DNA from 2 places in the Pseudomonas corni genome. Region 2 is predicted to be linked to the other one. Evidence: predicted binding sites of a transcription regulator. Region 2 holds the regulator's gene; the other holds the start of a gene.
The links. Region 2 encodes FliA, which starts transcription of late flagellar genes. Its sites were predicted from a motif close to CTAAAGTTTNNNNNNNNNNNGCCGNTAA; they were not measured.
Positions count from the first base shown of each region.

Region 1 (8,898 bases), on a different contig from region 2:
CTACCAGCAAGCCGTTGGTCAGCGGCATGGCAGTGCCGTCGTACTGGAAATTGGTGATATCGAATCCGCGCGCGGTGAAGTACGTCCGATCTGTTTCGGCTTTCTGCACGTTGACGCCAGGGGTGCTGGTCAGCACATCGCGGATGCTGTTGAGTTTGAAGTCGTCTATCTGCTCGCGCTTTATGTTGGTTACGCCTTGGGGCGTTTCCTGCGTGGTCAGGTTCAGGCGCGTAGTCGTGCTGCTCGGCTTGCCCTGATACCCCTCGGAGCTGTCGACGTCGCTGCTGACCGCAGTGGAGCTGATGTCAGTGCTCGGCAGATTCAACGTGGTATCGGCCGCGTAGGCGCTGTTGAAAATACCGAGGGCGATGAACGAAAGGACGTGGGGTGAAACGGGAGACAAGATGCGCATGGACTGACAAAACTCCGAAAGTCGATCTTTCAAATGAGGACTATTCGCAATTATGTGTAAGTCTCAAGTGAGAATCAATGTCAGAAGTATCTCTATCGCATGTCGGAAGTGTTTCTTTTTTGATACAGATAGCGAGCTTTTTAGGGCCTGATCTTTCCGTTTTATCGGCTTGGGCGCACATTCGTCCCGCGCGCTGGACAGGCTTTCCCGGCTCCTGTAAAAAATCAGCGTTCGCCAGAAATTCTGCTTCAAACCCTTTCTTCGCCGCTTTCTGCGGCACTCGTCATCTCAACTAAATGTGCTAGCGGTAGCTACGTCTGGATTTTCCGTCCCGCGTGAGCTCGTGATGTCGCTTGGCTTCGTTTTGTACTGCCAATGGCCTTGCCATCACCTGTCATCGCCCGTTCATTGCCAAGGAAGATCCCGATCATGGGGAACGTTCATAACCCTGCACTCAAGTACCGCCCCGAAGTCGATGGGCTGCGCGCGGTCGCTGTCATCCCCGTCATCCTGTTTCACTCCGGCCTGCATGTGTTCTCCGGAGGATTTGTCGGGGTCGATGTGTTTTTCGTCATCTCGGGCTACCTGATCACTTCGATCATCCTGTCAGAAATGCTCGCCGGTAAGTTTTCTCTGGTGACGTTCTACGAGCGCCGCGCCCGACGCATTCTCCCGTCGCTGTTCGTGATGATGCTGATCTGCTTGCCGGCGGCGTGGCTGATCCTCGACCCGCCGGACTTCAAATACTTCGCCAAGAGCCTGGTGGCGGTGCCGATCTTTTCGTCGAACCTGCTGTTCTGGCTTGAAAGCGGCTACTTCGACGCCTCCGCTGAACTCAAACCGCTGTTGCACACCTGGACCCTGGCGGTGGAGGAGCAGTATTACGTGCTGTTCCCACTGTTGCTGATGATGACCTGGAAATTAGGTCGCCCCTGGATTGTCGCGTTGCTGGCAGTGGGCGCGGTTGCCAGCCTGACCATGGCGCAAATCGGCGCGTCGCAGGGATCAAGCACGAGTTTCTATCTGCTGCACGCCCGCGCCTGGGAGCTGCTGGTGGGATCGTTCATCGCCTTTTATTTTTCCTGGCGGCCACGTGTCGAAAACGCTCACGCCCCGATCAACCAGTTCGCTACGCTGCTTGGGCTTGGTCTGATTGCCTACGCCGTATTTGCTTTCGACAGCGGCACCGAATTCCCGGGCTTGCATGCGCTTGTACCTACGCTGGGCGCGGCATTGATCATCCTGTTTGCCACCCCTCAGACATGGGTGGGTCGTTTGTTGAGCAGTCGCGGCTTCGTCTTTATCGGGCTGATCAGTTACAGCGCCTATCTCTGGCATCAACCGGTATTCGCTTTCGCGCGGCAGAGCACGCTGAAAGAACCCTCAGTTGCCGTCATGTTGGTCTTGGCTGCGTTTTCGCTACTGCTGGCCTACCTGAGCTGGCGATTCATCGAACAGGCATTTCGACAAAAAGCCACGTTCAGTCGGCAGCGGATATTTGCTTTGGGCGCCTTGGGTTCGGTGCTGTTCATCGGCTTCGGCCTCTCCGGTTATATGAGCAATGGCTTCAGCCAGCGCTTCAATATCGACCGGGGGCTGGACAGCGAGTTTGCCGAAACCGATATCCGCAGCCACTGCGCCAGCAATGACGATGGCAAAAGCGGCGTGGTGGATTTCTGTCTGTTCGGCATGGCCAATACGCAAGCGAGCCCCGATATGGCGGTGTTTGGCGACAGCCATTCGGAGGCGCTGCTGCCGGCGTTCGATGCGGCGGCCAAGGGCCGTGGCGAAACCATCGTGCATATCGGACTCGGAGGTTGCCCGCCGCTGATGGGGCTTGATGTCGCCAATGGCAACTATGCCCCCGGCGTCTGTACCCGCTTGGCTGAACGGGAATTTGAATACGTCAAAACGCATGGGATCAAGCGTCTGGTGCTTGTTTCGCGCTGGACGCTGTATACCGACGGCAATTACGACCAGAGAGAGCTCAGTCAGTATTTTTTGGTGTCCGAGCAAAGCCGCAGCAAATCGCGGGAAGCGTCGCGTCAGGTATTTGCGGCGGCGCTTGATCGCACGATCGAGGCGTATCGCAGCATCGGCACCCAGGTGTATGTGGTCGCGCAGGTGCCGCAGCAAGTGATCAATCCCAAGAATCTGTATTACCGACTGGCGCGTCTGGGCGAGGAGCCCGAACAGCAGAAACTGCAACTGGTGTCAGATGTGTCGGTGCCGATGGCCAAGCACGATGCGTTGCAGCGCTTTTCCCGTGATCTGTTCCAGAGTCAAAGCGCGCGCAACCGCATCAAGCTGGTGACACTGGACAATCTGTTCTGCAAGGACCAGACCTGCCTGATTGGCGACGACAGTTCGTGGTATCAAGATTTCAATCATCTCAACGCACACGGGGCCAGTCTGATCGTCAGCACCATTGATGCCAGCATTTTTCAATAGCTGGGCATTCGCTTCAAACCGGGGGTTGGTTCATAGCTGAAAGGCGGTGGATCAGCCCCTTTTTTTTTCGCTATCGAGATGCGTTGACGTCCCGCTTTGAACTGTAAAAGACGTAGCCTATCGTCGGTGTTGGTTTCATCTATTAGCCGTCTGCGCTCAGGCGGCTAGTATTGACCGAGTGCCGGCTGAAACTGGCCGATTCAACCTGTGAGGATAATAAAAGTCATGTCGACCGAATCGAAATGCCCCTTTAATCACGCTGCAGGCGGCGGGACGACCAACCGCGACTGGTGGCCAAACCAACTCAATCTGAAAATCCTGCACCAGCACTCCGCTCTCTCCGACCCTATGGGCGAGCAATTCGACTACGCCAAAGAATTTAAAAGTCTGGACTTTGCCGCCGTCAAACAAGATCTGCGTGCGCTGATGACTGATTCACAGGATTGGTGGCCAGCAGACTTCAAACACTACGGCCCGCTGTTCATCCGCATGGCCTGGCACAGTGCTGGCACCTACCGCACGGGCGATGGCCGCGGCGGTGCAGGGGCAGGGCAGCAACGTTTTGCTCCGCTCAACAGCTGGCCCGATAACGTCAGCCTCGACAAGGCACGTCGGCTGATCTGGCCGATCAAACAGAAATACGGCCGCAAGATTTCCTGGGCTGACCTGATCATTCTCACTGGCAACGTCGCGCTGGAATCCATGGGCTTCAAGACCTTCGGTTTCTCCGGCGGCCGTCCCGACGTCTGGGAGCCGGACGAAGACGTGTACTGGGGTGCAGAAACGACGTGGCTCGGCGGCGAAGACCGTTACGGCGCGCAAAAAGACATGCAACAACCTGGCGAAGGCACACTGGTTGCCGAGCCTGAAATGCATGGTCAGGAAGAAAGCCGCACTGATAATGGCGAACGCATTCTTGAAAACCCGCTCGCTGCGGTGCAGATGGGCCTCATTTACGTGAACCCAGAAGGCCCGGAGGGTCGACCAGATCCTGTGGCCTCTGGCGTCGATATCCGCGAAACCTTCGGTCGCATGGCCATGAACGACGAAGAAACCGTCGCCCTGATCGCAGGTGGTCACGCCTTCGGTAAGACCCACGGCGCAGGCCCGGCTGACAACGTCGGCGCTGAGCCAGAAGCGGCAGACCTCGAGCAACAAGGCTTTGGCTGGAAGAACAGTTTCGGCACCGGTAAAGGCGCGGACACCATCACCAGCGGCCTGGAAGTGACCTGGACCTCGACGCCGACCAAATGGAGCAACGAGTACCTGGAAAACCTGTTCCGCTTCGAGTGGGAGCTGACCAAGAGCCCCGCTGGTGCGCACCAGTGGATTCCGAAAAATGGCGGCGGCGCGGGCACGGTGCCAGATGCCCACGATCCAGCGAAACGCCACGCCCCCACCATGCTGACTTCCGACCTGGCGCTGCGGTTTGACCCGATCTACGAGCCGATTGCCCGCCGCTTCCGCGACAACCCGGATCAACTGACCGATGCGTTTTCCCGCGCCTGGTTCAAGCTGACTCACCGTGATATGGGGCCGCTGGCGCGTTATCTCGGACCGGAAATGCCTGCTGAAGAGTTGCTGTGGCAGGACCCGATTCCTGAGCTGGATCACGCCGTGGTCGATGAAAATGACGTGGCTTCCCTTAAGGCCAAGGTCTTGGCTTCTGGGCTGACAGTCTCGCAATTGGTATCGACCGCGTGGGCCTCTGCGTCGACGTTCCGCGGCTCGGACAAGCGTGGCGGCGCCAACGGTGGTCGCATTCGTCTCGCGCCGCAGAAGGATTGGCCGTCCAACCAGCCTGAGCAATTGGCGCGAGTGCTGCAAACTCTGGAGGGCATCCAGGGCGAGTTCAATGGCGCGCAGTCTGGCGGCAAGAAGATTTCACTGGCCGACCTGATCGTGCTGGCGGGCAGTGCGGGTGTGGAGCAAGCAGCGAAAAATGCCGGTCATTCGGTGACAGTCCCGTTCACACCGGGCCGTATGGACGCTTCTCAGGATCAGACGGATGTTGAGTCTTTCGGCTTCCTTGAACCGATCGCCGATGGCTTCCGCAATTATCTGAAGGGTAAATACACGGTTTCGGCCGAGGCGTTGCTGGTAGATAAAGCGCAACTGCTGACATTGACTGCGCCGGAAATGACCGTGCTGTTGGGCGGCCTTCGGGTGCTGAATGCCAATGTCGGGCAGAGCAAACACGGGGCGTTCACCCAGCGCCCAGAAGCGCTGACCAATGATTTCTTCCTCAACCTGCTGGACATGGGGACCGAGTGGAACGCAGTCGCGCCAGGTAAAGATGAGTTCCAGGGTCGTGACCGGAAAACCGGCGCCGTGAAATGGACCGGGACGCGCGTCGATCTGGTGTTTGGCTCACACGCTCAACTGCGTGCGCTGGCCGAGGTTTACGCCAGTGCGGATGCGCAGGAAGGCTTCGTGCGGGACTTCGTGGCGGCGTGGACCAAGGTGATGAACCTTGACCGGTTTGATCTGAAGTAAACACCGCTGTGTGTAGGAGCCAACGTGTTGGCGAAGCGGTTATGTCGGTTTATCTGGTATGACGCCTCGCGAACAAGTTCGCTCCTACAGTTTCCCGTAGGCTTTTGATTCAGCCTTCTTGATCATTCCCACGCTCCGCGTGGTAATGCCGCGGACGCTCTGCGTCCTGTCGAATTTCATCACCATCTGCACTTTCCCGGCCCCTTACGGGCTGCGCCCCAACTCCCTCATTAAAGCTTTCGTCCTGACAGCCGATTCACATCACCTAGAGCACCATTTTCCACCTTGCCCCAGGGAGCCCCGGCATGCAGACGTTAAAGGCCTTGTACGAGTCTATCGAAAGACAGTTTTTCGACTCGTTGACCAAAAAGTTGTCGAGCCTTTTTCTTTTGGTGGCGGTCAGTGGCCTGCTCTACTGGGTGGCGCTGAGTATCCGTGCGGACATCTTATTGCAGCTACGCACTGCGCAGCTGGATGCGGGGTTGCTGTCGCAGATCGAAGGCAAGCTCGATGGCCTGAGTAATGCGATTCTGTTCAGCACGCTGTTCACGTTGTGTCTGGTCAGTTTCATGGTCTGGTATTTTCGCCACCTGATCGTGCGGCCGGTCACTTACATGACCCATGCCCTGGAAGAAATCGCCAACGGCGAGGGTGATTTGTCCAAGGATCTGCCACTGCTGACCCACGATGAAATCCGTGTGCTGGCCAGTACCTGTAACCGTTTTCTGGCCAAACAGCGAGAGATCATCAGCAACGTTCAGGCGCTGACCGTGCACATCGCAGTCGAGTCGGCGCGCTCGCTGAAAAACATCAGCGATTCCAGCGACAGCGCCACTCATCAGGCGCGTTTCGCCAGGGAAGTGATGGAGCAAAGCAACACGGCTGTAGGGCGCATCGAAGAGGTGTCGCTGCAGACGCAAGGCATTTCCGGCACTACCGCGCAGAACCTGAGCATGGCGCGCGCCTCCTATTCCGAACTGCTGGAAGTGACCGGCAACATCAGCGAAATCTCCCGCAGTCTTAATGAGTTCGGCACGCTGGTGTCGGCGCTGAATCAACGCTCGTCGAGCATCAAATCCATCGTTGGCCTGATCCAGCAGATTTCCTCACAGACCAACTTGCTGGCGCTCAATGCGGCCATCGAAGCGGCGCGTGCGGGGGAGAGTGGCCGTGGCTTTGCGGTAGTGGCTGATGAAGTGCGTACGTTGGCGCAGAACGTCAGCCGTGCCACCGATGACATCTCGCAAAACATCGACGCCATGCTGCTGGAAGTCGGCTCGACCCACGAGCAAACCACGCAGATCAGTCACAGCGCCCGGGAAACCCAGAAGGTTGTCGAGCGCGCCTCCGGGCATTTTGAAAGCATGATCACGGATTTTGAGTCCACCAACGGCAAGCTTGCCGACATCGCCGGACACATCCAGCAATTTGCCGACAGCAACACAGGGATCAATGAGCGCGTCACGCAAATCCATGCCGACAGCCAGTCCATCGACCAGCGCATGCAGCATTCGGCGACCGCTACCCGCGATCTGTCCGGCGTGGCAGAAAAAGTACAGGCACTGCTGGGCAAATTCGTATTGGGCCACGGCCCGCTGGACGCAGCCATCACGCGCGCCAGTCAATGCCGCGACGGGCTGCAATTACGCCTGGCCGAGCTGCAGAAACAAGGGGTCAACCTGTTCGATCAAACCTACAAATTGATCCCCAATACCGATCCGAAGCAATACATGACCAGCTACACAGAGCGCTTTGCCCAGGTCTGTCAGGAAGCGTGCGATGCGCTGACCAAAGGCACGCGCGGCGGCAAAGTCTCGTTCATTGTCGATGCCAAGGGTTATTGCCCGGTGAACAACAGCTGGGTGTCGAAACAGCCTACGGGCAATCGCGACGTTGACCTGCCGGTCTGCCGGAACAAGCGCATGTTCTCCGACCCCATCGGCCTGCGTGCGGCCAGCAATAAACAACGCTTCCTGCTGCAGACTTACCTGCGTGATACCGGCGAAATCATGACCGAGATCGACGTGCCGTTCTTCTTCGAGGGACGGCATTGGGGCAACTTGCGCCTGGGATTCGACGCGGCGGTATTGCTCGCCGATTGAGGCTGGCGGGCGTGTGCAGGCGGCGCGTCATGCCCGACCCGCCACATCTGCGCCAAACACCCCACGCAACCACTGGTTTGCCCCATCCCGATGTACGCGCTCGTGCCACACCATCACCATCTCGAACCCCGGCACTTGAACCGGGGCCTCGACCGCTTGTAGATCACTTCTCCCCAGCACCAGTCGTGAGGGCAGCATCGCGACGAGATCGGTGCTTGCCAGCACTGACAACGCGAACAGGAAATGCGGCACCGACAGCGCCACACGGCGTGTGAGTCCGACCTCTGCCAGCGATTTGTCTGTCACGCCATAGAACCCGCCGCTGCCATCTTTGGAAACCAGAACGTGTTCCAGATCGCAGAAGTCTTGCACCGTCATGCGTTGCTTCAGACGCGGATGGCCGACGCGTCCTACGAGTACGTAGCGCTCCTTGAACAAGGATTGTCGGTGAAGGCCGGACGGTGCATCGTCGGCCGATTGAAGCGCAAGGTCGATAGCGCCTTGCTCGGCGTGTTTGAACACGCGGGAAGGACTCAGGTCGAGGACGGCCAATTGGGTGAGCGGTGCGTCACAGCGAAGTCGCTTCAGGGCTGGCAGGACGATGGTCGATTCGCCGTAGTCTGCTGCCCCTATGCGCCAAGTATTCGTCGCCTCAGCGGGAGAGAAGGGGGCAACAGGCGCAACCGCGCGCCCCAGTCCTTCGAGCGCCAATCTCAGGGGCTCGCGCAGCTCGTCAGCTCGGGCCGTTGGTTGCATGCCCCTTGGGCCGGGCAACAACAGCGGATCGCCGAAGATGTCGCGCAGCTTGGCCAGATGCACGCTGACCGAGGGCTGCGACAGGTGCAAACGCTCGGCCGCACGAGTGACGTTGTGCTCGGTGAGCAGAACGTCGAGGGTGACCAACAAGTTGAGGTCCAAGCGCTGGAGATTGTTCACGGCTATACCTGGGATATTAGATATTCATTTCCAATATACCCGCCGTGGTTTCATTGTGCATGCCTCAGTAACCGGAGGTCATGCCATGAATGTTCTGATTGTTTACGCCCATCCCGAACCGAAGTCGCTGAATGGTTCGCTCAAGGATTTTACCGTCACGCGGCTCGAAGCGGCTGGCCATGTGGTGCAGGTCTCGGACTTGTACGCCATGGAATGGAAAGCGACGGTCGATGCCGATGACAGCCAGGACCCGCCTCTGGGTGAGCGTTTCAATCCTTCTCTGGACTCAAAGCACGCATTCGCCAACGGTCGTCAGCGCGAAGACATCAGCCGTGAGCAGGAAAAACTGCGCTGGGCTGATGCCGTGATTTTGCAGTTTCCGCTGTGGTGGTTTTCGATGCCGGCGATTCTCAAGGGTTGGGTCGAGCGGGTCTACGCGTACGGATTCGCCTATGGCGTCGGCGAGCATTCGGATGCGCGTTGGGGTAAGCGTTATGGGGA
Region 1 covers NZ_JBSKHW010000001.1:340,144-349,041, forward strand. Annotated here, with positions in the region: gene ACWKV9_RS01500 (TonB-dependent siderophore receptor) at 1-412, opposite strand, end outside; gene ACWKV9_RS01505 (acyltransferase family protein) at 842-2,863, shown strand; gene katG (catalase/peroxidase HPI) at 3,089-5,359, shown strand; gene ACWKV9_RS01515 (methyl-accepting chemotaxis protein) at 5,665-7,461, shown strand; gene ACWKV9_RS01520 (LysR family transcriptional regulator) at 7,489-8,397, opposite strand; gene ACWKV9_RS01525 (NAD(P)H-dependent oxidoreductase) at 8,483-8,898, shown strand, end outside.
Region 1: a site for FliA is predicted at 5,590-5,617, ahead of ACWKV9_RS01515 (methyl-accepting chemotaxis protein). Genes of this name have one in related genera too.

Region 2 (8,898 bases):
GAGCGTGTTTTTGATTCCATCCAGATGCTTGCTCCAGGCTCCCGTGCCACTCCCTATGCCAATTGAGCCGTAGGTCATTAGGTTTTGCAGCAGATCAAAGTTTTGCGCCATGACTTCGTTGGCTGTTCGCCCGTTGGAGAGGATGCAGTGGCGCACATCGCCAGCGTAGGACATCAGGTGCCGCTCTTCCCAGGTCTGCGATCGCGTGGTGGCGTCGCCGACGATGACCAATTCGCCGGGCAGCACCAGTTGTCTGCGCAAATGCTGGTTGATCTGATCAAATTTCTGTCGAGCAGTGGCATCGGTCACGAGGCTGTCCCGGAGGGTTTCATAGCCTTGTAGTTTCGGATTGATGACAGTGTAGGGTTTGGACATGGACGCGACTTCCCTGATCGTTTCGATGAAGCCGAACCATAGGTTTACGTGAGAAGGGGTGTCATTAAACAAAGGGTTTAAAAGGATGAGTGCGTGAGATTTTCGGAAGCGGATTACAGGCCGGGAGCTGCTAGTCCTACAAACCCTGATCGTTCCTACGCTCCGCTTGGTAACGCTTGACCGACGCTTCGCGTCGAGCGACGTGGAGCGTCCGGGGCTACATTCCCACGGAAGCGTGAGGAACGAGCAGTGTTGCGTCGCAATCCCTGCCTTTGCCTTTGCCTTTGCCTTTGCCTTTGCCTTTGCCTTTGCCTTTGATCTCCATCCACGCCAGTCCAGACACCACCAATCGCGACTTGGGTGCAGGCCGAACGCAGGCGACGCGCAGTGGGCTGGCGGGCAGGGACGCCCGCCAAGCGCCGTCAGGGCATGGATGCCCGTTCGGCGCGGGCCCACGGAGCGTCGCCGGAGTGAGGGAACCCGACGGAGTCGGGCCAAACCGGGAGCAAATGGTTTTGGTTACTTTTCCCGAAAGAAAAGTGACCCGCCGTAAGGGCGGAACCATAACAACATCACACGCAAATAATGGATATACACACAATCCCGGTACACCCGACCCATCGTAATCGCAGCCTCCCGCTGGTCGTCAGCTCCTACAGAGGACCGCGTACCCCCAACCCCGCATTCGCAACTGTCGCAACCTCCGATTGCTCCCACAGGGGATCGCGTTCATCCAGCCCACTCGGCTATTTCCGGCTCGCCCCAAGACTTGGACCCCTTCTTGCAATATCTGCGTTAAGCCGCCCCAAGGCGTCAAAAGTTTGATTTAGCGCGCAGGTACAGAATCGGTGGATCGTTCTCAATTACTCAGCAGTGCCCGCAGCAACCTCTCCGGTCTAGGCCGGGGTCAGTTGGGCGTGCCGTTGTTGCTGTTGGTCATGCTGGCAATGATGATGTTGCCGATGCCGCCGTTCCTGCTGGACGTGTTCTTCACGTTCAACATCGCCTTGTCCATCGTCGTGCTGCTGGTCTGCGTGTACGCGCTGCGGCCGTTGGATTTCTCGGTGTTCCCGACCATCCTGCTGGTGGCGACGCTGTTGCGCCTGGCGCTGAACGTCGCGTCCACCCGCGTGGTCATGCTCCACGGTCAGGACGGCCATGCCGCCGCCGGTAAGGTGATTCAGGCCTTCGGTGAGGTAGTGATCGGCGGCAACTATGTGGTCGGTATCGTGGTGTTCGCGATCCTGATGATCATCAACTTCGTGGTAGTGACCAAGGGTGCCGGTCGTATCTCCGAAGTGAGCGCGCGTTTCACCCTCGATGCCATGCCCGGTAAACAGATGGCGATCGACGCCGACCTCAACGCCGGTCTGATCGATCAACCACAAGCCAAGGCCCGCCGTCTGGAAGTCGCTCAGGAAGCCGAGTTCTACGGTTCCATGGACGGTGCCAGCAAGTTCGTGCGCGGTGACGCCATTGCCGGTCTGTTGATCCTGTTCATCAACCTCATCGGCGGCATGCTCGTCGGTATCTTCCAGCACAACATGACCTTCGCCGACGCCGGCAAGGTCTACGCGCTGTTGACCATCGGTGACGGTTTGGTGGCGCAATTGCCATCACTGCTGCTGTCCACTGCCGCCGCGATCATGGTGACCCGAGCTTCCGGTTCGGAAGAAATGGGCAAGCTGATCAACCGCCAGATGTTCAGCACGCCCAAGGCGCTGGGTGTGTCGGCGGGCATCATGATTGTCATGGGCCTGGTGCCGGGCATGCCGCACTTCTCGTTCATCAGCCTTGGGCTGGTGGCGGCGGGTGGCGCATACCTGCTGTGGAAGAAGCAGGATCAGGTCAAGGTCATGGCTCTGCAGGAGGTCAAGCGCCAACAGGACCTGCTGCCGTCGCCAACCCGTTCGCAGGAATCCAAAGAGCTGGGCTGGGACGATGTCACGCCCATCGACATGATCGGCCTGGAAGTCGGTTATCGCCTGATTCCGCTAGTGGATCGTAATCAGGGTGGTCAACTGCTGGCGCGGATCAAGGGCGTGCGCAAGAAGCTCTCCCAGGAACTGGGCTTTCTGATGCCGACCGTACACATTCGCGACAACCTGGATCTGGCGCCCAGCGCCTATCGCCTGACGCTGATGGGCGTGACCCTGGCCGAAGCGGAGATCTATCCGGATCGCGAACTGGCGATCAATCCCGGTCAGGTGTTTGGCAGTCTCAACGGCATCAACGCCAAAGACCCGGCGTTTGGTCTGGAAGCGGTGTGGATCGAAGTCAGCCAGCGCGCCCAGGCGCAGTCGCTGGGATACACCGTGGTAGACGCCAGCACGGTAGTTGCCACGCACTTGAACCAGATTCTCTACAAGCACTCTCATGAGCTGATCGGGCACGAGGAAGTCCAGCAATTGATGCAATTGCTGGCCAAAGGCTCTCCCAAGCTGGCCGAAGAGTTGGTGCCCGGCATTCTGTCGCTCTCGGCGCTGCTCAAAGTATTGCAGGCGCTATTGGCCGAACAGGTGCCGGTGCGCGATATCCGCAGCATTGCCGAAGCCATCGCCAACAACGCTGCGCGGAGTCAAGATACCGCCGCATTGGTGGCGGCCGTACGGGTCGGTTTGTCCCGCGCAATCGTGCAAAGCATTGTAGGCATTGAGCCGGAGCTGCCTGTTATCACGCTCGAGCCAAGGTTGGAACAGATATTGCTAAATAGTCTGCAGAAGGCAGGGCAAGGTCAGGAAGAAGGCGTTCTGCTCGAACCGAGCATGGCTGAGAAGCTGCAACGCTCGTTGATCGAAGCAGCACAGCGTCAGGAGATGCAGGGCCAGCCGGTTATTTTGTTGGTTGCAGGTCCAGTTCGCGCCATGTTGTCGCGGTTTGGACGTCTGGCTGTACCGAACCTGCATGTGTTGGCGTATCAGGAAATTCCTGACAACAAGCAAGTCACCATCGTAGCGACTGTCGGGCCTAACGGCTGAGGTAGTGAGTCATGCAAGTTAAGCGTTTTTTCGCCGCCGACATGAGACAAGCCATGAAACTGGTTCGAGATGAATTGGGCGCCGAAGCGGCCATCATCGGTAACCGGCGGATCGCTGGCGGCGTGGAACTGACTGCCGCGCTCGACTACAAGCTGTCGGCGCTGGCGCCGCGTGTCCCCAACATTGAGCTCGAAGACGAACTGCGCAAGACGCAATCGCGCATCGTCTCCGCCCAGGCTGAACTTAGCACCCGAACCGAATCGGACACCTCGTCCAACCGCCAGCTGTTCACCGGCCTGCCGTCGAGCGATGACCAGAAGCACATCGAGCCGACGCTGGACGAACCGTTCCGCCCGTCGGTCCATGCAGCCGTCGCGGCGGACCGTGCCGAACGCGCAGCGCTGGCCGAACCTGCGATGGGCCAGCGGGCCTACGATTCGATGCGCTCGGAATTGAATGGCCTGCGCGAGCTGCTGGAAGTTCAGCTTGGCTCCCTGGCGTGGAACCAGCTGCAAGGCAGTCGTCCGTCCCAGGCCAATTTGTGGCGCCGCCTGCAACGCGTCGGCCTGTCGGGTCCGTTGTCTCGCGACTTGCTGGCGATGGTGCCGAATACCGATGATCAACAACACGCCTGGCGCATGCTGCTGGCCCATCTGGCGCGTATGATCGCAACGCCGGATGTCGAGCCGCTCGAAGAGGGCGGTGTGATTGCCATGGTCGGCCCTGCCGGCATGGGCAAAACCACTACGCTGGCCAAGCTTGCAGCGCGCTACGTACTCAAATACGGCGCGCAGAATATTGCGCTGGTGAGCATGGACAGTTTCCGGATCGGTGCTCAGGAACAACTGAAAACCCTGGGACGCATTTTGAATGTACCGGTGACCCACGTCGATCCGGGGCAATCCCTGGCTCAGGCGCTGGAACCGTTACTGCGCAAGCGCGTGGTGCTGATCGATACCGCAGGCCTTCAAGCCAGCGATCCGGCCCTGCGTATGCAGCTTGAAAGTCTGGCAGGGCGCGGCATCAAGTCGCGCAACTATCTGGTACTGGCGACAACCAGCCAGAAGCAGGTCCTGTCAGCGGCTTATCACAGTTACAAACGTTGCGGTCTGGCCGGGTGCATCCTGACCAAGCTGGACGAAACAGCCAGCCTCGGTGAGGTGTTGAGTCTGGCGATCAGTCACGAGCTGCCTGTGGCCTATCTTACCGATGGTCCACGGATACCGGATGATCTGCATTTGCCGCGTCGGCACCAGTTGGTGAGTCGAGCGGTCAGCGTGCAGATGCAGGAAGAGCCTAGCGAGGAAGCGATGGCTGATATGTTTGCGGATCTTTACCACAACCCAGGCAAGCGTGTGGGTTAGGTGAAGAATATGACACGGGAATATACCCACTTCGATGGTCTGCCAGGCATTGTTCAAACAACAAACGTGCAGCCCGACATGTGGCTTAGGTCTAAGCAAGACAAGGTAAACAATTAACATGGGCAGCATGCATCCCGTACAGGTTATCGCAGTGACCGGTGGCAAAGGTGGCGTAGGCAAGACGAACGTGTCAGTGAACCTTTCACTGGCGCTGGCCGAGCTTGGACGCCGCGTCATGTTGCTGGACGCCGATCTGGGTCTGGCCAACGTCGACGTGCTGCTGGGACTTACCCCGAAACGCACCCTGGCCGACGTCATCGAAGGTCGATGCGAGCTGCGTGACGTCCTGCTGCAAGGCCCGGGCGGCATTCGCATCGTGCCGGCAGCGTCCGGCACTCAGAGCATGGTTCATCTGACGCCCGCGCAGCATGCCGGTCTGATTCAGGCCTTCAGCGACATCGGCGACAACCTCGACGTGCTGGTGATCGACACCGCCGCCGGGATCGGTGAGTCAGTGGTGAGCTTCGTGCGCGCCGCTCAGGAAGTGTTGCTGGTGGTCTGCGACGAGCCGACTTCCATCACCGACGCCTACGCGCTGATCAAGCTGCTCAATCGCGATTACGGCATGAACCGTTTTCGGGTCCTGGCCAACATGGCCCAGAGCCCGCAGGAAGGGCGCAATCTTTTCGCCAAACTGACCAAGGTCACCGATCGTTTCCTGGACGTTGCCCTGCAGTACGTCGGCGCCGTGCCGTATGACGAATGCGTGCGCAAGGCCGTGCAGAAACAACGTGCGGTGTACGAGGCGTTTCCGCGTTCCAAATGCTCGCTGGCCTTCAAGGCCATCGCGCAGAAAGTGGACACCTGGCCGCTCCCGGCAAACCCGCGCGGACATCTGGAATTTTTCGTCGAACGTCTGGTGCATCACACCAGCGCAGGGCCCGTGTCATGACAGCAAGTGGGTATCGCATGTACAGCAAATCATCCCGTGATTCCCAATACGAGCTGATCGAGCGCTATGCGCCTCTGGTCAAGCGAATTGCCTACCACTTGCTGGCGCGTCTGCCAGCGAGCGTGCAGGTCGAGGATTTGATCCAGGCCGGCATGATTGGCTTGCTCGAAGTGTCGACCAAGTACGACTCCACCAAAGGCGCAAGTTTCGAGACCTACGCCGGGATTCGCATCCGTGGCGCGATGCTCGACGAGGTGCGCAAGGGTGATTGGGCGCCGCGTTCGGTGCATCGCAACACGCGCATGGTCAGTGACGCGATTCGCTCAATTGAAGCAAAAACCGGCCGTGACGCTAAAGATCACGAGGTTGCGGCCGAACTCCAATTGAGTCTCGATGATTACTACGGGATTTTGAACGATACCTTGGGCAGCCGACTGTTCAGTTTCGACGACCTGCTACAGGACGGCGAACATGAAGGGCTGCATGAGGACGGCGCAAGCCAGTCGCTCGAGCCGTCGCGTGACCTGGAAGATGAACGTTTCCAGAGCGCGTTGGCAGAGGCCATTGCCAATCTGCCAGAGCGTGAACGCCTGGTGTTGGCGCTGTACTACGACGAAGAGCTGAACCTCAAGGAAATCGGTGAGGTCCTGGGTGTCAGCGAATCGCGGGTCAGTCAGTTACACAGCCAGTGCGCAGCTCGTTTGCGAGGGCGTTTGGGAGAATGGCGAGCGCGTTGACAGGCAGCGCTGCGGACCCTGTTGGGGCTCGTGTTACCTGTAAAGCCGGCTGTGCAGAGCGTTCGTGGGAAACAAGAGAGACAAGGCTTGCGCCGGTCAGCGCAGACGCACCTCGCGTGCGTCGCGCCGTGGTTCATGCCTGTTGATTTGCCAAGCCCGTCGTCGTTTCGTGCAGCCCGGTCAGCGAGCTGTACCGGTTTTGATTGAACGCGCGTCCAGGTGCTGGACGCGTTAAAGACTGCTTGGAGGTCGAATTGGACAAGAACATGAAAATCCTCATCGTTGATGACTTCTCAACGATGCGGCGGATCATAAAAAACCTGTTGCGTGACCTTGGGTTCACCAACACGGCCGAAGCAGATGACGGCACAACCGCATTGCCGATGCTGCAAAGTGGCTCTTTTGACTTTCTGGTAACGGACTGGAACATGCCTGGCATGTCCGGCATCGACCTGTTGCGTCAAGTGCGTGCCGACGAGCGCCTGCGCAGCTTGCCGGTGTTGATGGTCACCGCTGAAGCCAAGCGTGAGCAGATCATCGAAGCCGCCCAGGCCGGGGTAAACGGCTACGTGGTCAAGCCTTTCACAGCGCAAGTGCTGAAAGAAAAAATCGAGAAGATATTCGAGCGCGTCAATAGCTGATGTTCGCTGCGAGGGCGCTATGGATTCCAAAGATTCGACAATGGGTGACTTTGAGTCGACCCTGAAGAAACACGCACAAGAGCTGGTCGCAAGCCTTGAAAAAGGTAAGTTCGGCGAAGCCGTGCAACTGATCCATGAGCTGAACCAGACCCGCGATCGCGGCCTGTATCAGGAAGTCGGCAAGCTGACGCGTGAGCTGCACAGCGCCATCGTCAACTTCCAGATCGACCCGACCATGCCCCAAGCCGAAGAAGTGTCGCAGATCACCGACGCCACTGAACGCTTGTCGTACGTGGTCCGGCTGACCGAAAACGCGGCCAACCGCACCATGGATCTGGTGGAGCAAAGCACCCCCTTGATGAACGGACTCACGGCCGACGCCAAAGCGTTAAGCGCCGATTGGGGCCGCTTCATGCGTCGCGAAATCGGTGCCGAGGAGTTTCGCGATCTGGCTAAACGTGTCGACGGTTTCCTGACACGCAGCGAGCAGGAAACCCACGAGGTTGCCGGCCACCTGAACAACATCTTGTTGGCTCAGGATTACCAGGACCTCACCGGTCAGGTGATCAAGCGCGTGACCCAGTTGGTGACCGAAGTCGAAAGCAATCTGCTCAAGCTGGTGCTCATGGCCAGCCAGGTCGACCGCTTTGCCGGCATCGAACACGACCAGGAATTGTTCCGTCAGCAAAAAGAACAAGAAAAACTTCATTCCAAGGGTGAAGGTCCGCAGATTCATGCCGATAAACGTGAAGACGTCGTATCCGGTCAGGATGATGTAGACGATCTGCTATCCAGCCTGGGTTTCTAGGTTCTGAGTCAGAAAGCGTTGTGAGCCTGTTGCCTGTTGATTGACCGCACGGCTCACCCGCTGACGACTTCGCGCATGACCTGGATCGGTTGACGGTTAATTTTAGGAGCACCCCCCCAATGAGCTTCGGCGCCGATGAAGAAATCCTTCAGGATTTTCTGGTTGAGGCCGGCGAGATTCTGGAGCAACTGTCCGAGCAACTGGTCGAGCTGGAAAGCCGACCGGATGACGCTGACTTGCTCAATGCAATTTTTCGCGGTTTTCACACTGTAAAAGGGGGCGCCGGCTTCCTCCAGCTCAACGAGCTGGTTGAATGCTGCCACATCGCGGAAAACGTCTTCGACATCCTGCGCAAAGGTGAGCGCCGGGTCGATTCCGAGCTCATGGACGTGGTGCTTGAAGCGCTGGATGCGGTCAATGCGATGTTTGGCGAAGTGCGCGAGCGCACCGACGTCACCCCAGCAACGCCTGAGCTGCTCGCCGCACTGGCGCGTCTGGCCGAACCTGCGTCTGCTGATCAAGTCGCGGCTGCACCGGTGGTGGCCGAGCCTGTGGCTGAAGCGTCCGATGACATCACTGACGACGAATTCGAACAACTGCTGGACTCGCTCAATGCGGTCAAGGCACAGGCTGCCGGCGGCAATGTGTCTGCGCCGATTGCTGCACCTGTCGCCCCTGCTGCGCCCGCCGCAACTGCCGCAGCTGCGAGCGACGACATCACCGACGCTGAATTTGAATCGCTGCTCGACCAGCTGCACGGCAAAGGTCAGTTCGCCGTAGACGCCGTTGCGGCCCCAGCGCCCGCTGCTGCGGTGGCCCCGGTCGCCAATACTTCGTCGGATGAAATCACCGACGACGAATTTGAAGCGTTGCTGGATCAGTTGCACGGCAAGGGTAGTTTTTCCGCCGAGCCCGTCGCGAGTGCCCCGGCGGCTGCGTCTGCACCCGCCACGCCTGTTGCCCCCGCTGCGCCTGTCGCTGCCAGTGGCAAGCCGTCGGACGAAATCACCGACAACGAATTCGAAGACTTGCTCGACCAACTG
Region 2 covers NZ_JBSKHW010000011.1:123,876-132,773, forward strand. Annotated here, with positions in the region: gene ACWKV9_RS17790 (hypothetical protein) at 1-375, opposite strand, end outside; gene flhA (flagellar biosynthesis protein FlhA) at 1,224-3,353, shown strand; gene flhF (flagellar biosynthesis GTPase FlhF) at 3,365-4,717, shown strand; gene fleN (flagellar synthesis regulator FleN) at 4,836-5,669, shown strand; gene fliA (RNA polymerase sigma factor FliA) at 5,666-6,406, shown strand; gene ACWKV9_RS17815 (chemotaxis response regulator CheY) at 6,673-7,047, shown strand; gene ACWKV9_RS17820 (protein phosphatase CheZ) at 7,067-7,855, shown strand; gene ACWKV9_RS17825 (chemotaxis protein CheA) at 7,975-8,898, shown strand, end outside.